4 regions of the Ruegeria sp. YKSF131 genome follow, and region 2 is predicted to be linked to each of the others. Evidence: riboswitches for the same ligand, from Rfam matches in the RefSeq annotation. Region 2 holds a riboswitch; each other region holds the start of a gene.
What was found. Region 2 has a riboswitch for cobalamin ahead of AC2FLZ_RS01545 (ABC transporter substrate-binding protein). Riboswitches for the same ligand answer to the same signal wherever they lie in the genome.
Positions count from the first base shown of each region.

Region 1: another riboswitch for cobalamin. It lies ahead of AC2FLZ_RS11100 (CbtB domain-containing protein); the one in region 2 lies ahead of AC2FLZ_RS01545 (ABC transporter substrate-binding protein).
Region 3: another riboswitch for cobalamin. It lies ahead of AC2FLZ_RS10665 (hypothetical protein); the one in region 2 lies ahead of AC2FLZ_RS01545 (ABC transporter substrate-binding protein).
Region 4: another riboswitch for cobalamin. It lies ahead of AC2FLZ_RS17070 (DUF4198 domain-containing protein); the one in region 2 lies ahead of AC2FLZ_RS01545 (ABC transporter substrate-binding protein).

Region 1 is NZ_JBXWQZ010000025.1:34,079-39,765, reverse strand. It holds gene AC2FLZ_RS11125 (GDCCVxC domain-containing (seleno)protein) at 39-257, opposite strand; gene AC2FLZ_RS11120 (hypothetical protein) at 262-693, opposite strand; gene AC2FLZ_RS11115 (MerR family transcriptional regulator) at 731-1,147, shown strand; gene AC2FLZ_RS11110 (transglutaminase-like cysteine peptidase) at 1,496-2,119, shown strand; gene AC2FLZ_RS11105 (DUF1636 family protein) at 3,265-3,600, shown strand; cobalamin riboswitch at 3,782-3,997, shown strand; gene AC2FLZ_RS11100 (CbtB domain-containing protein) at 4,032-4,202, shown strand; gene AC2FLZ_RS11095 (CbtA family protein) at 4,207-4,905, shown strand; gene AC2FLZ_RS11090 (hypothetical protein) at 4,970-5,473, shown strand.
Region 2 is NZ_JBXWQZ010000002.1:125,151-130,837, forward strand. It holds gene AC2FLZ_RS01530 (SH3 domain-containing protein) at 1-365, shown strand, start outside; gene AC2FLZ_RS01535 (NADPH:quinone reductase) at 477-1,466, shown strand; tRNA gene AC2FLZ_RS01540 (tRNA-Gln) at 1,557-1,631, shown strand; cobalamin riboswitch at 1,793-1,984, shown strand; gene AC2FLZ_RS01545 (ABC transporter substrate-binding protein) at 2,138-3,142, shown strand; gene AC2FLZ_RS01550 (FecCD family ABC transporter permease) at 3,139-4,188, shown strand; partial or broken gene AC2FLZ_RS01555 (ABC transporter ATP-binding protein) at 4,185-4,695, shown strand; gene AC2FLZ_RS01560 (GlxA family transcriptional regulator) at 5,587-5,687, opposite strand, start outside.
Region 3 is NZ_JBXWQZ010000024.1:6,563-12,249, reverse strand. It holds gene rsgA (ribosome small subunit-dependent GTPase A) at 1-425, shown strand, start outside; gene AC2FLZ_RS10670 (alpha/beta hydrolase family protein) at 462-1,319, opposite strand; cobalamin riboswitch at 1,453-1,671, shown strand; gene AC2FLZ_RS10665 (hypothetical protein) at 1,763-2,170, shown strand; gene AC2FLZ_RS10660 (protein-tyrosine phosphatase family protein) at 2,162-2,674, opposite strand; gene AC2FLZ_RS10655 (DNA polymerase III subunit gamma/tau) at 2,847-4,610, shown strand; gene AC2FLZ_RS10650 (YbaB/EbfC family nucleoid-associated protein) at 4,800-5,153, shown strand; gene recR (recombination mediator RecR) at 5,215-5,687, shown strand, end outside.
Region 4 is NZ_JBXWQZ010000055.1:12,323-18,009, reverse strand. It holds gene AC2FLZ_RS17080 (NikL family nickel/cobalt ECF transporter subunit) at 1-97, opposite strand, end outside; gene cbiM (cobalt transporter CbiM) at 94-705, opposite strand; gene AC2FLZ_RS17070 (DUF4198 domain-containing protein) at 712-1,497, opposite strand; cobalamin riboswitch at 1,630-1,828, opposite strand; gene AC2FLZ_RS17065 (ROK family transcriptional regulator) at 1,950-3,140, opposite strand; gene AC2FLZ_RS17060 (sugar ABC transporter substrate-binding protein) at 3,330-4,349, shown strand; gene AC2FLZ_RS17055 (ABC transporter permease) at 4,457-5,530, shown strand; gene AC2FLZ_RS17050 (ATP-binding cassette domain-containing protein) at 5,530-5,687, shown strand, end outside.

The DNA.
Region 1 (5,687 bases), on a different contig from region 2:
CCGGCTTTGCGGACAAAACCGACATCCCGGTCGCCGTATCAACCGCAGCATTTGTCGCCCGCCTGAATTGGCGGGCATGGGGCCGATCCGTAGGAACAGTAGACGCAGCAATCGCCGGGAAGTGGCTTCAGGACTTTTCCGCAAGATGTGCATTCGTAGAACCACTGGCACGCATCTGTTGGCATCGTTTCAGGTCTTGAATGTCCACATTCCGGGCAGATGATCGTGCTGACAAGGTTCGGGCGTTCTTCACTCATGGCGTCACATTAAGGTTATCAGGAAATCATTTATTCGGATTTCGTTGAGTACGATAACCCAAGCGATGGTCGTTAACGCAAAACTGCCTGTCAGCCACCATTTGAGGCGGTCGAGTGAACCATGGCGGTACGCGACGATGCCAGAGAGAAACAGCAGGGCCGTCGAACCGCCGAGCACGTAATAACTCGCGGCGGCAATCTTGCCAAATACGGCCAGCCAGCCCCCTCCCAAGCCAAGTAAAATCAAGGCCATCGGCAAGATGCAGCAGGTCGCAACGCCAAATGCGGTAAACGATCCAAGAAAACTCGCCCCTACAAACTTGCTCATAGTCTGCTTTCTCCGACTTTGACGATCCTGAGCGGAAGCCGGTTCGGCTTCCTCGATTTTTGCTTCGTGCGGTTTGCGAAATTCGACATCATGACCGACAATATGCATCCTGTAGTGGCTACAGGTTCAAGGGAAAGGTCATCACATGATTGCGATTGGCGAAGTGGCGAGATTGACCGGCCTGTCGGTCGAGACGATCCGCTACTACGAACGGGAAGGCATAGTCGAGAAAACCGGTCGAACCGCCTCGGGGCGCCGCGCTTACACGGAACGGGAAATATCCGAGCTCAGATTCATCAAACGCTGCCGCGATCTTGGCTTCACTATTCAGGATGCATGCGCACTTCGCGAATTGTCCAAAGCGCCGGAGCAAGCCTGTCGTGACGCCGAAGACGTCGCAACAAAACATCTCGACAAGGTCAGGTCAAAGATCGCCGCTCTCCAACGGCTGGAGCAAGCATTGGTAGAACTTGTGCAGACCTGTACTGAAGGAGCAGCATGCCCCCTGCTAACGGCGTTGCTCAACGAGCCTGTCGTCAAAGATGTCATTAGCGGTCACTAATTGCAGCGCCCGGAAAAACCGAAACTGCCTGTCTCAGTTTGGGGAGGAGCGGCTTCATTGTCCCAGTATTTCGTAACCTTAAGCGATGACGGCCGATCTGTGTTGTATTTTTGTTGAATGAGAGAATTGCGATCAGCTTACCCTCTAGTTCGCGCTGTTAGCTATGCCGGACTGGTGATGGCGTGGATGCTCTGATGCTGTCAACTAAGGAAGAAATACCAAAGAATCTGCAAATTTTTGCCGCTTTACCCCTAGAGGCTAAGAAGCAGTTGCAATGCCTCAAGGCACATGAAGGCTTGGAATAAAATACATTGGCCCCGGAAGTTTGGATACCTTCGAGGAACGAGCATGGAGAAGGCAGATATGACAAATCCCACGTTAGTTCAGAGAATGTTATCGAAAAACCTGCTGGGTTATCTCCCAATGATCTGTTTTATATGCAGCTTTTTTGTGTCTGCCGCTACATTACAAGCCTCTGAGCTTCCCTCGATCGGTCTTGACAGAAAGATTGAAGCGCCATCCGGTGCCAAAACACTATGCAAAGATTACTCTTGGGCGTGCGCGAGCGCTCGTAGTTCTGGTCTGTCCGTGGCACAAGAAAATCAGATCGTTAAAACGATCAACACGCGCGTCAATCGGAGAATCCGTGCCGTTTCGGATCAAAGCCAATACGGGACAAAGGAATACTGGACACTGCCGACGCAAGGGTCAGGAGATTGCGAAGACTTCGCTTTGCAAAAGAAGTTTGAACTTGTGCAGAACGGTGTGGATCCTACGAAGCTACTAATCGCGACCGTCTTGGACACCAATCGCAATGGCCATGCTGTTCTAGTCTATCGCTCGAGTGAAGGCGATTTGGTTCTGGACAATGTTACCAACAGGATCAAAACGTGGAAGGAAACAAGGTATCTTTTCCTACGAATACAGGACCCGATTCACCCTGATCGTTGGGTACAGGTTTCTAGCGGCTAAACCATTGGGTAGACATTGGTTGCCTCTCGCAATTGATGTCACGACCTGCATTGTTCTGGGCGCATAGTTGAGTTTCGATGCTCAGTCCGACTCGTCCATCTGCTTGTGTTTGCACCATTGCGTGTGAACGAATTCGATCCGCGCGCCAGATATCTCGGAGGTGTCGTATTGGCCTACTGTTGGGATTCCGCAAGCCATACACGTAGACAATGGGCGCGTTTCCGCAGCGAAACCTTCCATTTGACCCGCTCAGATTGGAGTATCTCCGTCAAGTAAAGGCCACCGGGTCGAGCGCGTTACGGCGAAGATATCGAACGCCTGATTAGGACGACCATGGAGGCCGTTCATCTACTTTAGGGAAGAACGCAATTATCCCCCAAGGATAAGGGGAAATGCGACGGCTCCGGCACTGCGTCGATGACATTGGAGGAGTTCGAAGACTGGCTGCACCCGGAGATATGCCGTTATCACAACACCCATCACACCGGGTTGCGGCGAGAACCGATGGCGGCATGGGCGATCCTCGGTTGTAGTGACGCAGACAGAAAAGTTGTTAATGCCGAGGCGTTTCGCATCAGCGTACTTCCTTTTGAATGTCGTCGGTTGTCGCTACGCATTCAGTCCCATGATCGGTCGTGGTAACCGAAAGGTAACCATCAAGCACGAACCCCGCTATATGTCCCGGATCTAGACTGTAATTGACGATAGAACGAACCTAGTTACGCGCAACAAGAACCTGTCGCGTCTCGGAATTCGCCTTGGGAGGCGCGGTGCGCGCGGACCTGAAAATAGGCGTGTCATGGCGAGCCGATCCCGGAGGCAATGCTGTTTCAGATTATTGAAGAACAAAGATGTTTCGCGTGAGCTGTTTCCACTTCATCGCCTACCACCTGCTTCAGCTCAGTCTCACGTAGAAACTTAAAAATTTTTTCGTCTGATGGTTGCTTCTTCGCCCTGCCAAATCCCCGTCTCGCACTCGGTGTATTTGCAAAGTTTTCGAGGGCTAGGGCTCATGTGTCCTTCCTGCCTGAGTATGGACTCTTTTCCAGACTTAGAGTCAAAACACGTATTGAAACTGAGCTAACAACCGACCAGCAAATATGAAATCTCAGATGGAAGTTCTCGATCAAGGATCAGCCTGACGCATGTGCCTACCTAACCTCACGCTTTGCAGAACCTGCCGCGACGCGGATTCCACCCTTTATGATCAATTAGCCGCAACGCTGGAGGCATCGGGGGTGCAAGCCGAGTTGCAGCAAGTGGATTGCATGTCCGGTTGTCACCGACCACAGACGTTGGCGGTGCGACAAAGCGGCAAGACCGCCTATCTTTTCGGTGAGGTTACGGTTGTCGATCTTCCGGACATAATGATCTTCATGCGGATGTATGAGGACAGTACTGACGGCGACTTCGCTGACGCCAGGAAGCTAGGTAAGCTACGTTTCAAGGCGATTGCACGTATACCGGCACAAAAAAGATAGCCAACATGCAACTTGCCGACCAAAGCTCCGGTGTCGAGTTTTCAGCTTACAGTTTGTGTTTTTCGACTTAGCCTTCTGCACTGAACGGCTAAAATCTAAACCAAGCCTGCCATTACCTAAGATTGACCGCTGCAGAATACTATGATGTCGCTTTCGTACTTGACGGAACAAAGCACTATGGAACAATAAAGGCTTCTACGGTGTCCAAAGGTGCCTACGCACTGGGACTGAAACGGGAATGAGGACGGTGCACCAAACTACCGCACTGAAGCCTTGACCGCCCCCGCGACTGTGAGCGGCGAGCGGCCTTCCAATACCACTGGCGTAATGGCGCTGGGAAGGGGGAAGTCTGCTGTGACCTGCGAGTCAGGAGACCGGCCGTAGGATGGACACAACATATGCCGTCGGGTGTGACGGCGAGGAGGATTAAAATGACGACAAAAACGATCAAGGCATCCGCCGCTGGCGCATCCTTTCTGCCTGCAGTATTCGCCGTGGTTCTGGGTCTAGGGATCATTACCGTGACTGGCCATGTTCAGGCTTCTGGCCTGCATGACGCGGCTCATGATGTGCGCCACGCAACTGGCTTCCCCTGCCACTAAAACAATGTTCAGTCGTATTCTGACCAGCGGCTTGTTCGCTGGTGCAGCAGCGGGGCTGATTGCCGCCCTTCTGCAGTTGTATTTCGTGCAGCCAGTGCTACTTCACGCCGAGCTCTATGAGGGCGGCGACCTGGTGCATTTTGGCGCTGATCCCGTAACTGCGCATCCCGACCTGCCCGGCATGTTCGCCGAGCCGATGCGCGATGGTCTCAGCATTATCTTCACCATGCTTACCTACACCGGCTATGCGCTAGTCCTGGCGGCGCTGATGTCAGTAGCCGAACGTCAGGGGCATGAGATCAACGGCCGCACCGGCCTGCTTTGGGGTCTTGCGGGCTTTGTCGCCTTCCACTTTGCTCCTGGCTTGTCACTGGCTCCAGAAGTTCCCGGCGTAGCGGCAGCAGATGTGGGAGTGCGTCAGATCTGGTGGACGGTCACCGTTGCCGCAGCCGGCGTAGCCATGTGGCTGATTGCCTTTGGAGGTAACCTGGTAAGCTACCTGATTGCGGCCGTGCTGCTAATGGTACCGCATATTATCGGGGCCCCTGAGCCTGAGAGTTTCTCTGGGCCGGTTCCGACCGAGATCGGGGCGCTTTTTGCTGCCCGGGCCTTCGGCATCGGCATGGCCGCCTGGGCACTCTTAGGCAGTTTCACCGGCCACTTCTGGCAGACAGAAGGCAAGCGCGCAGGCGCTGCAGTCTGATCGCGCTCCTCCATTGCTACCCCGCTGGTTACACCGGCGGGTTTTTTTTATTGAGGATGACAAGATGTCCCGTTCTCTTGCTCTCTTTGCCATCGGACTTGTCTTTGGCGGCGGTGCTGGCTTTGTGATTGCCGCCAGCAGCGGTAGCACCTTTGAGAGCCATGACCATACTGACCCGGCCCAACACGGCGGCAACATGGAGATGGCAGCGCACGACCACTCCGCTGCCACTAATCTGCCTGCCGACAGCGACGCCCCCAGTGTGGCGATCCAGATGATTAAGGATCCTATGGCGGGCTGGAATCTGCGTGTGACACCGCAGAACTTTCGCTTTGCTCCGGAAAATGCCTCCACGGCTGACGTTCCAGGCGAAGGTCACGCGCATGTTTATATCAACGGCGAAAAGCTGGGCCGCCTTTATGCCAATTGGTTACACCTTCCGTCGCTCCCCGATGGCGATGTTGAAGTAAAAGTTTCTCTCAATGGCAACAGCCACAGCCCTCTGATGGTTGAGGGTGTGCCCGTGGAGGCCAAAGTGACCGTGCAGCCTGACGGCGATGACTCCTGATTGACATTCCTGGCTGAGAAGACAACTACGCGGATTCAGCGGGTCTAAGCGGCAAGTACAGCGTGCGCGCGGGTTTTTGCCGCTCTGTATCCAAGGACAGATAAGCTGTTGCAAAGCCGCGCCGAATTCCCGTCTTGTTCCTTTGGCTTGCATCGTCGGAAACCGAAAACATGAAGCAACTACAATGGGCATTTCGGTTCTTTCCATTGCTTTT
Region 2 (5,687 bases):
ACGTGCGACGCGGACCATCCCTAACCCACCGAATCGACTGGGTATTCAAACGGCGCGGCATGCCGCTGCAGGTCACCGCCGAATACGGAAACTGGCGCAAGGTTCAGGACCGCGACGGCGCGGGTGGCTGGGTTCACTATGCCTTGTTGTCTGGCGTTCGAACGGTGCTGATCGAATCCGAGATGCTGCCTGTTTATGCCCGCCCCGATCCAGCCTCGCCCGTGAACGCTCATTTCGAGACCGGAGTAGTGGCGCGCCTTGGAACCTGTTCGCAGGACTGGTGCCGGATCACCGCTGGCGGATACCGTGGCTGGACATTGAAATCGAACCTTTGGGGCGTCGATCCTTCCGAAATTCGGGAATAGGCGAAAGACGAATTCCGGTATCCGCGGTTGCGCATCGCCCTGAAAAAGCGCGACAAGGTGTTTGAGTTACCGGCCCAATCGCCGCTTAACTCGACCTAAATGGAGGACGCTATGCGCGCAGTCACTTATTCAGCCTTCGGAGACGCTGTCGATGTCTTGCGTATACAGGATATTCCCCTGATCCAGCCTGAACCAGGTGAAGTCACGGTCGAGTTGTCCTATTCCGGCGTAAACCCCTCGGATATCAAGGCCCGTGCGGGAACCCGGCCGGGTGTCACGGAACCCCCGTTTCCGCTGATCGTTCCGCACAGCGACGGGGCTGGAGTCATCACAGCGGTTGGCGATGGAGTACCCGCGGCGCGGATTGGCCGGCGCGTGTGGATTTGGAACGGGCAATGGCAGCGCGCATTTGGTACAGCTGCCAGCCACATCACCCTGCCCGAATCTCAGGCTGTCGAACTGCCCGAGACAGTGTCACTTGAAACCGGGGCAATTCTTGGAATTCCGGGCCTAACTGCAAGCCATGCGGTGTTCTCGGGCGGCGCACCGGGCGGGCAAACCATATTGATCCATGGCGGGGCGGGCACCGTCGGGTATCTGGCTGTGCAGCTTGCCAAATGGGCCGGAGCCAAAGTGATCGCAACGGCCAGCGCCCGCAACTTTGACCGGGTCAAGGCAGCTGGTGCGGATGTCGTGCTCGACTACACCGGTGAACACCTTTCGGATCAGATCCTCGATGCAAATGATGGGCATGCAATCGGTCGAATCGTCGATGTCGAATTTGGACAGAACCTTGCCACCAACATTGCCGTCATCGCCGAAAACGGCCGTATCAACGCATATGGATCTGCCCGGAATATGACACCTGTCTTTCCCTTTGGACCCATGATGTTCAAGGCCGTGACGCTCGAAGCGGTTCTGATCTACCTGCTGCCCGCGGACTTGCGCGCCACCGCAATAAAGACATTACACAAGGCACTGACTGATGGCGCACTGATCTGCCCCGTTCACAAGGTCTTTACGTTGGAAGAATGCGCTGCGGCCCATGCGCTGGTACAAGAAGGCAACCGTACCGGAGCGGTGTTGATCGATACCAAATGAGGGGCCTTCAAAAAAAATTTACGGCGCTCGCTTTTTTTGCAAAACGCTCTTGAACCCTGCCATCAACAATCGTAGATAGCCGCTCACCGTTGGGGTGTAGCCAAGTGGTAAGGCAGCGGTTTTTGGTACCGTGTATCGTAGGTTCGAATCCTACCACCCCAGCCATGATTTTCCTATATATCACACACCGACGTCCTCGGGGCGGATTGTAGCGCCTTCTCAGCGGCTTGTCTGACGTCAGCACCATGTTGAGACGCGCAGGTTCATGCCCTTGGGAGAAAATGGGAAAGACCCCCGAGTTTTTTCTTGCCGCAGAGTAAGTGTTAAGGTACCCGCGTTTTACCGGTCCCGATGTGGCTAAGAGGGAATCCGAGGTGCCTTTTGGTGCCAACCGGAACTGCCCCCGCAACTGTAGGCGGCGAGCGCTGTCCATTCCGTCACTGGGCCATTTCGGTCTGGGAAGACAGGACAGACAAAGACCCGTCAGTCAGGAGACCTGCCGGTATGAAACCGAAACACACCGGGCGGGGTTGTCCGGGGAGGTTGCCGAAGAAACGCGCCGGGCGGGCTATGTACCACTCTGCGCTCACAGCAGGCAGAAAAGCGTCTGTTGCTTCGGTAAATGCCCATTCACCCGTTCTCTGGTCATTGACACATGGAGATCGATTGTCATGTTTCTACGCACTGGCCTGATTGGCCTTTCCTTGCTGGCTACCAGCGCTGCCGCCGAAGGAAACTTTCCCTTAACCATCGAAAACTGCGGTCACTCGGTCACGTTTGACGCGCCAGTGACGTCGTCAGTCACGGTCGGCCAAGCCGCGACCGAGGTGCTTTATGCGCTGGGTCTGAGTGAGCAGGTTCTTGGAACTTCGGTCTGGTTCAACGAGGTGCTGCCTGAATATGCCGAGGTGAATGCCAAGGTAGAGCGTCTGGCAGACAATGATCCCAGCTTTGAAAGCGTTGTTGCCAAGCGGCCGGGACTGGTCGCAGCGCAATATGAATGGCATGTCGGACCCGAGGGCATCGTCGCCACGCGTGAGCAATTTCACGAACTGGGTATTCCAACTTACGTGATGCCTGCGGATTGCGTCGGCAAAGACAATACGGTCGGCGGCGATGGCACCCGCCTGCAAGCGTTCTCGACCGATACGCTGTATCAGGGTATCGAAGAACTGGCGGCAGCCTTTGATGTGTCCGAACGCGGCACGGACCTGGTTGCCGAGTACAAGGCCCGTGAAGCCGCAGCCGTCGCCAAGGCGCAAGCCGTGAAGCTGGACGATGTGTCCGCCGTATTCTGGTTTTCCTCTCCTGAAATGGAAAGCGATCCGTTTGTGGCCGGGCAGAAGGGCGCACCGGGATACATGATGAGCACATTGGGCATCCGCAACGTCGTCGAGACGGATGAAGAATGGCCAACAGTGGGCTGGGAAACCATTGCCAAGGCCAATCCGACGGTGATCGTGATTGCCAAGATGGACCGCCGTCGCTTTGCTGCGGACGACTACCTGAAAAAGCTGGAGTTCCTGCGCGCTGATCCGGTGACCAGCCAGATGGATGCGGTCAAGAATGACCGGATTGTCGTTATGGATGCGCAGGCCATGGACGCCACCATCCGCGCAATCCCGGCACTGGAGGATCTGGCCGAGAAGCTGGATACCATCGGAAACAACTTGTGAACGAGGTCGCCGCAATCTTTCGGCAGGGTTTCAAGGCCGCGTGCCTAACTGTGCCACTGTTGATTGCGGCGGTCCTTGCGGGCGCGATGATCGGGGAAACCTCGTTGTCGCCCGATTTGGTTCTCTCCGTTCTGGTCAACAAGCTGGCCGGAGCGGACCTGCCCGTCGACCCAATTGATCAGGGTATTATCTGGAGCTACCGGATTCCTCGCGCTCTGGTCGCTGCGTCCTGCGGTGCCGGTCTGGCTGTCGCAGGGGTCGTGTTGCAGGCATTGCTGCGAAACCCGTTGGCTGACCCTTATATTTTGGGCATTTCTGCCGGGGCCTCGACGGGTGCCGTGGCTGTTACCATCGCTGGTTTGGGCGGGGGAGCTTTGTCGCTGTCTTTTGGCGCGTTCAATGGCGCGCTTTTGGCTTTCGGTTTTGTCGCGTTGCTGGCCCGAGCCTCCGGCGCAGGCGGCGGGCGGGCTGCGACGGCGCAAATCGTTTTGGCGGGAATTGCCGGGTCTCAGTTGTTCAATGCGCTAACGGCCTTCATCATCGCCAAATCCGCCAATGCCGATCAGGCGCGCGGGATCATGTTCTGGCTGATGGGAAACCTCAGCGGCGTGCGCTGGCCGGATGTATATCTGGCCATTCCGGTGGCCTTTGCCGGCTGGCTTATTTGCCGCTTTCACGCCAGAGCTTTGGACGCATTTATTTTCGGCACTGATTCAGCGGCCTCGCTGGGCATACCGGTGCGGCGGGTGCAGGCAACCCTGATCTTCGCCACCGCGCTGACAACAGCGGTCATGGTTTCGATCGTCGGGTCCATCGGCTTTGTCGGGCTGGTCATCCCTCATGCTGCCCGGTTCCTTGTAGGACCGGGGCATCGCAGGCTTATCCCAACGGCCGCCTTGATCGGAGCGGTCTTCCTGATCGGCGCCGATATCGTGTCGCGCATCATCATCCCGGGTCAGGTTCTGCCGATTGGGGTGGTTACCGCCCTGATCGGTGCGCCTGCCTTTGCCGTAATTCTGGTGCGCGGCCAGAGGAACGCCCAATGAAGATCGAGGCGCAAAACCTGACATTTTCGGTTCGCGGCAAGACTTTGCTGTCAGACGTATCGTTTGTCGTGGAGCCCGGCGAAACACTGGCTTTGGTCGGACCCAACGGTTCGGGCAAATCAACTCTGATGCGCCTGTTGGCGGGTTTGGCACGTCCGGTTTCGGGAAAAGTCGTCATAGCGGGCCATCCCGTTTCGCATTTGTCGCGCAGACAGATTGCCCAACGGATTGCCATTGTTGAACAACAGGCTGATACAGCCGAACGCGTAACTGCACGGTCCGTGGTCGAGCTGGGCCGCACGCCCTGGCTGTCGGCCTTACGGCCCTGGCGCGCCGAAGATACCAGGCAAGTCGACAAAGCCCTGCAAACTGTGGAAATGGCCGATATGGCACACAGAGAATGGGCAACATTGTCTGGAGGAGAGCGCCAGCGGCTGCACATCGCGCGGGCTTTGGCGCAGCAACCGGGCCTTTTGCTTTTGGACGAACCGACCAACCATCTGGACATACATCACCAACTGTCGATCCTGGACTGTGTTCGAATTCTAAAAGTGACAACGGTGATGGCACTGCACGATCTGAATCAGGCAATGGCCTGTGATCGCGTGGCTGTTTTATCAGAAGGACAGCTGGTTTCTCTTGGCCCGCCCAAACAAGCCTTGTCTTTGCAAACCGTTTCAGAAGTTTTCGGTGTCAAAGCACAGTGGGGGTATAGTGCCGGCAGGACAGAACGGTTTCTGTCCTATCATCTGGACTGACGGATCCCGATCGCTTCTGGTCGCAAAGGATATCAGCGTCGTCAGCGCGCCATGCCAGATACGTACAATCTGCGGCCTCGAAGGCGTATTCCAACGGCGAGCAAGCTTGATCTGGGTTTCCTCACAAACTGCAAAATTGCTCGTCGAATGCTGTCTAGATTCTAACAGAAATAGGATTTGTTCGTTTTCTTGCCTTCCAAGATGATCGGCAGGCGCGTCGTCCGAGCGTTGGTCGACCAAACCCTTGTGGTATGTTCACTACTTGATTTGAACCGTGAAACAGATTCCTTTCGGAAACCACTGGGACCTGACCCAAATCTCGAAACGCCATCAGCTTGAACAAATTGCGGCGACCGCACGTCGATATTGCAGATTACCCACAATCAAAGCCTCAACTTGAGCCTTAAATTAACGGTAGATTAACGAAACAGGGCACAACAAATCTCTGGATGACAAGTTCTTGATATACTTATGCCTATATCGAGATTTATTGGTGGGTAATCCTGCCGGTCTGTTGACTAGTCCAGTTTTTAACGAGGGGGTATCCCGGCAGGATCAGGGGGTGCCAGATCGGGCCAGTTCGAGGCCAACAGATCGCGGCACCCCCGCCGGTAAGCGCGAACCAGCAACTCATCTTTCATCAGTTGATCTTGTTGCGCTGCGCGTGGGGTGTGATGCCAAAACTGGATCGGTATACCCGAGAGAAATGCCCCGGATTTTCGAAGCCGCAGGCCACGGCGA
Region 3 (5,687 bases), on a different contig from region 2:
TGACGGATCAAAACCTCGCCACCTCTGGAATTCGCGAAGACGACGCACGGGGCAGGCACACGACAACGGTGCGCGCGTTGCACCGGATGGGTAACGGTGGCTGGCTGATTGACACGCCGGGAATGCGCGCATTGCGTTTGTTGGACGCTCAGGACGGGATCGACAACGTGTTCTCGGACATCACAGAGCTTGGCCAAAGCTGCCGCTTTTCGGATTGTCAGCACGAGACCGAGCCCGGCTGTGCCGTGCAGAACGCAATAGGCAAGGGCGTTCTTGATCCGGCGCGGCTGGACCGTTGGCGCAAGCTGCGGCGCGAAGATCAGCGAAACTCGGAAACCGTTGCGCAATCGCGGGCGCGGGACAAGGCGTTCGGCAAGATGGTCCGCGGTGTCATGCAGGACAAGAAGCTTCGCAAACGGCCATAGCTGCAAGGTGTTATGGAAAACCTGCGTCGCGTCTGATCAGGCGATCAGGCGCGGCCAGACCGCTGCATTGCGCCGGGCAAATGCGCCTATGTGACCAATCTCCGGCAGCCCAAATTCGGCAGGCTTCAGAAGGTGGCGTCTGGCCCCGGGGCCATACAGATCGGCAAGGCGCCAAACCGCCTCGGGCGGAACCATCTGGTCGTCTTCGAACGTGAACAGATCCACAGCTGTTCCAGAACTGCCCCAATGCGCATCAGGCAAATTCTGCCCGATCTCGGGAACGTAGCTAAGAGGAGCTGTGCACCATTTGCGCCATTGCCAGTATACCGAGGCTGGCAGGTCCGAGCCAAACCCGATTGCTTTGCCAGGCAGATAGCCAAGCGCCCGCACCATCAGCGGTGCATGGCCATACCAAAACAGCCCCGCCAACCCCCGATAGGGCCATGGGTGATCTTTCAAAGTCACCAGCCCCGAACACACACAGATCATACGGTCGATCTGGTTGATATCCGGCTGCACCGGCCCCAGCATCGCACCGACCGAATGGCCAATGGTCCAGTGCTGCGCCTTAGGAAATCGCCTGCGCAATTCGGCCCGTGCCGCTGGCATGTCGATCAATGCCCAATCCGCCATTGTTGCAGTTGCGTCTTTCAGGCGACCGACCAAAGAAAGCCCGTAGTCCCGATAGTCATAGGTCAGGCAAGCTATCCCCCGCTCGGTAGCCAGCCATCGCGCGAAGTGTTGATAATAGTCACGCGGCACGCCTGTGGCACTGTTCAGCACGACAACGGTTTCCGGCTCACCCACTGGCCGATGCAACCGCGCCGACAAGGTCACGGACCCTGACGGAAAGCGGAAATCTTCGATCAACACCGTCTGTTCCGTATCCAACATGATTCCCGGCTTTCGCTGAAACAATCGGTTTGCCTGCCTTCGATGCTGACGACACTAGGCCGGAACGTAAACCGCATCCAGCATGACCAAACGTCCGGCCTAAAGATCGGCTTGACTCGGAACGCGATCAGACGCTAGCGGTTGTGTGATGGTTTCCGGCCCCCACAAGAGGTCGGGATGAAAAGGGAACACGGTGCGGTTTGTCTGGTCACGCAGGCATCAACCAAGTCCGCGACTGCCCCCGCAACTGTAAGCGTTAAGCAATGCCGAAATACCACTGGCCTATGGGCTGGGAAGGTCGGCAGAGCAATGACCCGCAAGTCAGGAGACCTGCCATCGGAACTGAAACCGAAACTCGGGCGGGGTGTCCGGGCAGGTCCTGACGGCGAAATGCTGTCCCACCTGCCCCAATATTCCAGCCCACCACGCGCGGAGGGCGCAGGATGATCTGGAAGACAAAGTCACACGAATACAGCGCAACAGTGTGCCAGCGGACGGGCAAAACCTGCCCGGCTTTGGCGCGACTGGCCCGCTCGATTTCCGAAGCCATGGCGCAGGCGGTTTCGGCCACCAGCGAGGATTTCGAATTTGAAGGCAGCAGCGCGCTATCACATTGCGCGGAAGGGTGCATGGCAACGATCCGAGCGCGATCCGACAGCGTTCGCGTTTTCTGCGGGGCGCACCCTGATACGGCAATTCGGGACCTTGATGCCTATGCCGATTTGATCTTCGGACCTACATTCAGCACGCTGCCCTCGGGCATTGTCGCGAACCCGCCTTGCGCCATGATCGAGGTTTCAACGATCCGGCCTCGGAAAACCGGCTACGCACCCCAGCAGCTGTCAGCTTGATCCCACTTCCACCTGTGCCGGGGTGATCCGGGACGCCCAGGCCAGCTGCGCATCGGTTTCGACAGCGCAGGGGCGCACGGCCCGCAGGCGGTCCAGTGCGTCGCTGGCGCGTTCACCGCATTCAACCATCAGTCGCAGAACAATCATCCCGGATCTGCCGCACCCCCCACGGCAATGCACAAGAACCCGGCCACCGCCCGACAGCGCATGTCGGGCCGTGGCGCTGACCTCTGGCCAGGCCTTCTGAACCGCCTGCGTCGGTGCTCCAAAATCTTCGATCGGCAGGTGAACCCACCGGCTGGCACGGCTTTGGATGTCGCTGCCAAAGTGCTGCGCGCCATCCTGAAGCATTTCAACATCCGTCGTCATTGAAATCACAAGGCCCGGTTTCCACGCCGCAATCATATCCAGATCGCCGACGTAATCCCCGCCACGCCCGGGCATTGAAGTAAGGGCAAGCGTTCCGCCTCCGACCTGCAGAGCAAAAATGACCAGCTGCGACATGAAGTGCGTCCTCCCCCAAGGTACTCTTTAAGAAATGAGCCATTAAATCCGCTGGACCAGTTTAGTTGGAAACCAGCCCGTTTCTGAAACAAAAAATCATCACGCCCCACAGTGGACGCGGACTGCCGCCGCCACTACGCTGTGCCGAAGCACCGAATCCGAGCGAGTAGACATGACAGACACGCCCAGCCCCGCCTATCAGGTTCTCGCCCGCAAATACCGCCCGGAAACCTTTGCCGACCTGGTGGGTCAGGATGCCATGGTGCGCACCCTGAAAAACGCTTTTGAAGCCGACCGGATTGCGCAGGCCTTTGTCATGACCGGCATTCGCGGAACGGGTAAAACCACCACGGCACGGATCATCGCCAAGGGCATGAACTGTATCGGACCGGATGGAACCGGAGGGCCGACAACAGAGCCTTGCGGTCAGTGCGAGCATTGCATCGCGATCATGGAAGGCCGCCATGTCGATGTGATGGAAATGGATGCCGCCAGCCGTACCGGCGTCAGCGATATCCGCGAGATCATCGACAGTGTCCGCTATCGCGCAGCCAGCGCGCGCTACAAGATCTACATCGTCGACGAGGTTCACATGCTCTCGACCAGCGCATTCAACGCGCTGCTCAAGACGCTCGAGGAACCGCCCGCACATGTGAAATTCATCTTCGCGACCACCGAGATTCGCAAAGTGCCGGTCACGGTTCTGTCGCGGTGTCAGCGCTTTGACCTGCGCCGGATCGAGCCCGAAGACATGATCGGCCTGCTGCGCAAGATCGCCGGGGCCGAGAGCGCGCAGATCGCCGACGATGCGCTGGCGCTGATCACCCGCGCTGCAGAAGGGTCGGCCCGGGACGCGACCTCACTGCTGGATCAGGCGATTTCACACGGGGCTGGCGAGACGACCGCCGATCAGGTCCGTGCGATGCTGGGTCTGGCGGATCGTGGTCGTGTTCTGGACCTGATGGACATGATCCTGCGCGGTGACGCGGCAGGGGCGCTCACTGAACTGAGCGGACAATATGCGGAAGGCGCGGACCCTCTGGCCGTGCTGCGCGATCTGGCCGAAATCACGCATTGGGTGTCCGTCGTAAAGATCACACCTGACGCGGCCCAGGACCCGACGGTTTCCCCCGACGAACGCACACGGGGCCAGCACATGGCCGAGGCCTTGCCGATGCGGGTTCTGACCCGGATGTGGCAAATGCTGCTGCAGGCGCTGGAGGAAGTCTCTGCCGCGCCCAACGCGATGATGGCCGCCGAAATGGCTGTTATCCGACTGACGCATGTCGCCGATTTGCCCAGCCCCGAAGAGCTGATCAAACGGCTGCAAGACGCCCCACCTTCGCCACCCGGCGGGCCGGGCGGGGGCATGTCAATGTCCCGGCAGGCCCCGGTGGCAACGCAATCCAACGCGACCCCGCCGCCTGCCTATGCATCGCCCCCGCGCGGCGCGGGTGGCGCACCGGTTGCCGCGCTGGCGCAGGATGCCCAGACGGCCCTGGCCCGCTATCCAACCTTCGGGCATGTGGTGGAACTGATCCGCACAAACCGCGATGTGAAACTGCTTGTCGAGGTGGAAAGCGGCATGCGCCTTGTGTCGTACCAGCCCGGCCGGATCGAATTCACCCCGACGCCTCAGGCACCGTCGGATCTGGCGTCGCGATTGGGCTCTGCCCTGCAACGCTGGACTGGCAATCGGTGGGCCGTCTCCATTGTCTCGGACGGGGATGCCGCGACCATCGCGGAAGTGCGGGACCGGGCCGAACTGGCCCTGAAAGCCGAGGCCGAAGAACACCCGCTGGTTCAGGCCGTGCTGACGCAGTTCCCCAAGGCGAGGATCATAAGGATCGAAACACCTGAACAGCGTGCCGCCAAGGTTGAGACTGAGGCCCTTCCCGAAGTCGAAGATGAATGGGACCCCTTCGAAGAGGATTAGCCCTAAGCTTGTGGGTCCAAGTTTCAAGAAACCGGCATACTCACGCCCCTCCACGATACAACTGAGGGTGGGAATGCAGGCGCATGACTGATCGGTCGGCGACGCTCTGATCAGGACAGGCGGGAGACCTCTTGTGCCGCCTGCCTGCGGTCCGTATTTAGAACCAAACAGAAACACAGGAGACGACTGATGCTGAAAGGACTCGGCGGGCTTGGCGGACTGGGCGACATGGCCAAGATGATGAAATCCGCACAAGACCTGCAAACCAAGATGACCGAAATGCAGGAAGAGCTGAACAACATGATGGTTGTCGGCGAATCCGGTGCGGGGCTGGTCAAGGCAACGGCCACAGCCAAGGGTGAACTCAAGGGGCTGGACATCGATCCGTCGATATTCAACGGCGACGACAAGGAAGTGGTCGAAGACCTGATCCTGGCCGCCATCAAGGACGCTCAGGCTAAAGCTGCCGAACGTTCACAGGAAGAAATGGGCAAGCTGACCGAAAGCATGGGCCTGCCGAAGGACATCAAGCTACCGTTCTGAGCTTCATCTTTTCCCAAATACTCCCGCCGGAGGCTCCCTCCGGTGCAAAGCAGGGCAGGCCATGGGCACGAACAGCGAAATCGACAATCTGATCGACCTGATGGCCAAACTGCCGGGGCTCGGCCCGCGCTCGGCCCGCCGTGCAGTGCTGCATCTGATCCGCAAACGCGCTCTGCTTCTGACGCCCCTGTCAGACGCCATGCAGCAAGTGGCCATCACCGCCCGCGAATGCCTGAATTGCGGCAACGTGGGCACCACGGATATCTGTGACATCTGCAATAGCGAGGCCCGAGCGACCGGCGAACTCTGCGTGGTCGAGGACGTCGCCGACCTCTGGGCGATGGAGCGGTCAGGGGTCTTCAAAGGCCGCTATCACGTGCTGGGTGGCACGCTGTCCGCACTGGACGGCATCGGCCCCGACGAACTGCGCATTCCCCGCCTCAGGGATCGGGTTCTGGCCGAAGGGATCACCGAAGTGATCCTTGCCCTGAACGCCACTGTCGACGGTCAGACCACCGCCCATTACATCGCGGA
Region 4 (5,687 bases), on a different contig from region 2:
TGGCGTCACCGGATTCAAACACTCCGGCTATGACCTTATGCGCCAAGGCAGGTAGGGGTGCACAGCACAGCGCCAGAATGATTGCCAGATACCTCATGCGACCGCTCGTTTGACAAACAGCTCGGGCTTGACCTTGCGCGCCAGCAAAACCGCGAACCCGGTCAGGATCGCCTCAATCGCCATGACAGGAATATGTGCAAAGAAAACAAGCTTGGCCGCAGGCAGGAAGGCATCCCCGGACAAGGCCAGTGAAAACGCAACCATGCCGGTTGTGGCGGCAATGGCAAAGGCACCGCCAACCCCGCCCCATATCGCACCTTGCAGAGGTGAGCCGTGGGCGATCAGGCGGCTAAAGATCAGTCCGGCCAGAACCGCGGGCAACGCGATGTTCAGGGTGTTGATCCCCAATACCGTCAACCCGCCAAAGCCAAAGAAGACGGCTTGCAGCAAAAGCCCGACGAACAGGGCCGGGAATGCGGCCCACCCCAGCAAAAGCCCGGCCATACCGTTGAGGATCAGGTGCACCGACGACGGACCAATAGGAACATGGATCAGCGATGCCACGAAAAAGCTGGCTGACAGCACCCCCGCAGTGGGGATGCGATCAAGATCCAGCGACCTGAGGCCCATGGCAATTCCACCCGCCGCAGCGACGGCGCCGCCGATCACAACCGGGTTGGACAAGGCTCCGTCAACGATATGCATCTACGGTTACTCCAAATCCCAGGCGCGGATCCAGATGACCGCGTCCTGGCTGAGTTCTTTGCCATTGTGTTCGGTCACGGGACCGGCGCCGAGCGCTGCAAAACCCCAATATCCGGCTTTTGGAACGCCGAATGTGAAATACCCGTTATCATCCGAAGTTGCGACCAATGCACCACCCGGCAACGGCGAGACGGTCGGGGCCGAAGCAGCCGTGCTTTCCATGTCCGGTTCTGCGGCCATGTACTCGATCTCGATCTCGGCACCCGCAACCGGTTGGCCTTCTGCCATAACCCGACCCGTAAAGGTCGAACCCGCGATGATGTTGGTCGGTTTGTTGAGCGGGATGATCTCAACCGGCAAGCCCACCGGGTTCATCCAGTCGGTCGGCAATTCGTTGCGGTTCATGAATGCCTTGGCGATCTGCTGGATATAGATATCCTCAGACCCCTCGTAATAGGGCTGGGGAACTGTCACCAGCACATAGTCGCCCGACCGTTTGACGGGAACATAACCCTTGAATGCCGCGCCTTCGTTTTCGCCGCCGGTGAAACGCACGGGTTCCAGAGTGTCCAGCAGGTCGGTTTTCTGACCGTTGTGGATCACGTAGAATTCCTGCGGCTTGTCCAGATCCATGACATGCCCGTTCGAGAACGGATGCCAGAAGATCAGCTTGACCGGAACATTCCCCGGTGCGTCGATCATGGTGTCAGAGGTGTATTCCAGCAGGAAATGCGCATTTGCCATCGCTGGAAGCGCCATCGCCACAGCGGCTGCAGAAAGCAGCTTGGTCATCAATAGTCGTCCTTGTCCCTTCGTACCAACCCCGGTACGAGATGCGTTTTGACTGCGGGGACGTCCAAGCCGAGCTGCTTTTTCAAGCATCCTGCTCCGACGCACATCCCGTCGCCGATTAGGAGTGCCCTTGTCAAAGGCACATGTCCGGCAGGTATCCTGACTTGCGGGTCAAAGCGTTGGGCTGGCCTTCCCGGATTAACTCCAGTGGCACTTCAGCCCTGCTCGCCGCTTACAGTTGCGGGTGCAGTTGCGGAATTGGGCCAAAGCCCGCACCGCATTCCCTATTGATTCCAGAGCACGCCCCGGAACCGGACATGCCGAGCGGCTTGCCAGACTTCTTCAGCATCCGTCAACGATCAATTGCGCTGGCTGTCAAAAAGTTCAGCGGGCAATGCCCTTTTTCCGGTTGATCCGCTTTGGATACAGGTCGGGGTTTTTCGGGGATGAACCTACCCTTCGAGCAGGTATCTTTCCGACAATGGCAAACTGGCCGCCCCCAATGACCGGGCATCCGGGCCCGCCGCCCCTGCCAGCACCAAGGGCCGTTCAAGCCCGGTCAGGTTCATATGGGATAGTTTGAGCTCAACCCTTTCCACCAGCCGCGCCTTGATATCAGCAGGCATCCAGCCATCAATCTTGATACATTCGAAATCGATCAGGCTGCAAGAAGAGACGATGGCATGGGCGATTCCGTGCGCCGCCTGGTTCAGCCAATTCTCAAGGAGGGTTTCCGGTACGTCCCAATGCCGTGTCGTTTCCCAGATTGAACCGGCTGTTGCGGCATTTCCACCAACCGCACGCTCCAGCACATAAAGACTGGCGACATCTATCAACGGTTTCACTCCGCCCACTTCGTCCGGCACAGGCAATGGGCCAAGCGCACCGGCATTTCCCCGCCCCGGAAAGATGGAGCCGTTCAGAACCACCCCGCCCCCGATGAAGAAGCCGACATAGAAATACAGGAAATCTCGTGGGCCTTCCGCCGGGCCAAACACCAGCTCGGCACCGCAGGCGGCCGTTGCGTCGTTTTGCAGGAAAACCGGCACGTCATAGCTAGCGGCCAACGCGCCTTTCAGGTCCGCGTCACGCCACGGATCCATTTTTTCCTGAGGAACCTGCAATGTTTGTGCCCAGTCCCAAAGGTAGAACGGCATGGCAATCCCAAGGCCCGCGATTCTGCTGCGCGCCTCGTGCGACATTGACGCCATCACTTTGTCGAGGCTTTCTGTGGAAAAGCTCAATGTCGCCTCGGGCGTCGGAAAATCATAGGTCCGCCGTTCGCGGTGCCTGACGTTGCCAAGGAAATCCGTCAGCACCAGTTCGGTACTGCGCCGCCCGACTTTGAGCCCAAAGAAATACGCGCCGTCCGGGTTCAGGCGCATGGGAACCGATGGCTGTCCGACTTTTCCCCGGATCGGTTCGCCCCGCAACAGCAACCCATCGTTCTCCAACTGGCGCATGATGACCGAGACCGTCTGCGCCGACAGGCCGGTCATGCGCGCGATTTCAGATTTTGCGAGGGCCTGATGGCGCCGGACCAGTGACAGGACAAGCCGTTCATTTCGGGCCCGCATTCCACTTTGGTTGGTGCCGCGCATGTCTGGCTCGCGTACGCCAGTGGTATTGCCCTGAGAGTTCATTGCAGACACGGCCATCCCCTTCATGACGACAATGTTGGAACCCTTCCTTTCTGTCAATAATAAATAAGAGTGATTTATTTATTGACTCGAAATTCGAATCTTGTGATGGTTTTTATGTGAGATCGGGCCGGTTTTCGCCCGATCAAACGTATGCCCGGAAGGGCATTGGGAAAACTGGGAGGACTACCGATGAAACTTGCGAAACTTGCAGGCGCCACGGCGCTGGCGGTTACGGCCATGGCAAGCAGTGCAATGGCCGAAGGTGAAACCGTTTGCCTGATCACCAAGACGGATACCAACCCTTTCTTTGTTAAAATGAGAGAGGGTGCCACAGCTAAAGCCGAAGAGCTTGGCATGACGCTGAAAGCCTTTGCCGGCAAAGTCGACGGAGACCACGAAACTCAGGTTCAGGCCATTGAAACCTGCATTCTGGATGGCGCAAAGGGTATCCTGCTGACCGCGTCGGATACGTCGTCCATCGTTCCGGCGGTGCAGCAGGCCCGCGATGCCGGGCTGCTGGTGATTGCGCTGGACACCCCACTTGAGCCTATCGACTCGGCCGACGCGACCTTTGCCACGGACAATTTCCTTGCGGGGCTTCTGATCGGACAATGGGCAAAAGCCACGCTGGGAGATGCGGCAAATGACGCCAAAATCGCCACGTTGGACCTTGCGGTCAGCCAGCCCACTGTGGATGTGCTTCGCAATCAAGGGTTCCTTCAGGGGTTCGGTGTTGATCTGGCCGATCCGAACGTGATTGGCGATGAAAACGACCCGCGTCTTGTTGGCAGCGATGTCACCGCTGGCAACGAAGAAGGCGGTCGTCGCGCCATGGAGAACCTGCTGGCCAAAGACCCGACGATCAACGTGGTGCACACCATCAACGAACCGGCGGCAGCGGGCGCTTATGAAGCGCTTAAGGCTATCGGGCGCGAAAATGACGTGTTGATCGTTTCCGTCGATGGCGGCTGCCCTGGCGTGCAGAACGTGGCGGACGGCGTCATCGGTGCAACATCACAGCAATACCCGCTGCTGATGGCATCGCTGGGCGTTGAGGCCGTCAAGAAATGGGCGGACGAAGGCGTGAAGCCCGAGAACACACCCGGTAAGGACTTTTTTGACACCGGTGTGGCGCTTGTGACGGATAAGGCCGCCGACGGCGTCGAGTCCATCTCGGTTCAGGAAGGCATGGACCTCTGCTGGGGTTAAGCTGAATGTTTGGAAGGCCGCTGCGCGGCCTTCCACTTATCAAAACCACCCACACGCCTGAAACCTTGCTAAAGTCGTCATAAACCTGACGCTTTGGGGGAAGTTCCATGTCCGATTCTTCACGACAAGCTGACGATTTCGAAACCGCCGCAAAAGGCAGCCCGGAGAAAGTCGCCGAGTTTGACGATCACCAACGCGGATTTGTCGGGACGGTTCAGCATTTTCTGCATGTGAACCCGTCGCTGGTCCCGCTGATTGTCCTTGTCGCTGCCATCGTCATCTTTGGTGTCTTGCTGGGCCCCAAGTTCTTTTCGCCCTTTGCGCTGACATTGATCCTGCAACAGGTTCAGATCGTCGGGATCGTGGCCGCGGCACAAAGCCTTGTGATCCTGACCGCAGGCATCGACCTGAGTGTTGGGGCCATCATGGTGATGTCGTCGGTTGTGATGGGGCAGTTTACCTTCCGCTATGGAATGCCGCCTTCGGTTGCGATTGTGTGCGGCCTTGCTGTTGGCTCGGCAATCGGGGCCTTGAACGGGTTTCTGGTCAGTCGCATCAAGCTGCCGCCTTTCATCGTCACCCTTGGCATGTGGCAGATCGTTCTTGCGGCGAATTTTCTTTATTCACAAAACGAAACGATCCGGTCGCAGGAGATCGAGGAACACGCCGCCATCCTGCAACTGTTTGGTGCCAAGTTTAACGTGGGCGGGGCGGTGTTTACCGTCGGGGTGGTCTTCATGCTGGCGCTGATCCTCGTCCTTGCATACGCGCTGCGGCACACGGCCTGGGGCAGGCATGTCTATGCCGTCGGGGATGACCCCGAAGCGGCAGAGCTGTCCGGTGTCAACGTACACCGCACGCTGATATCCGTGTACATGCTGTCCGGCCTGATCTGCGCCTTTGCGGGCTGGGCCCTGATTGGTCGGATCGGGTCGGTTTCGCCAACCTCGGGGCAGCTGGCCAACATTGAAAGCATCACGGCGGTCGTGATCGGGGGGATATCTCTGTTTGGCGGTCGCGGGTCTATTCTGGGGTCCCTGTTCGGTGCCCTGATCGTGGGCGTCTTTACGCTTGGGCTGCGGTTGTTGGGCGCGGATGCACAATGGACGTTCCTGCTGATCGGCATCCTTATCATCGCAGCGGTCGCGGTCGACCAGTGGATCAGAAAGGTGGCAGCCTGATGGAACCCATTCTCAAAGGACGGAACCTTGTGAAACGCTATGGCAAGGTGACTGCGCTGGATCACTGCGACTTCGATCTGATGCCGGGTGAGATTCTGGCGGTGATCGGCGACAATGGCGCGGGCAAGTCGACGCTGATCAAGGCTGTGTCGGGCGC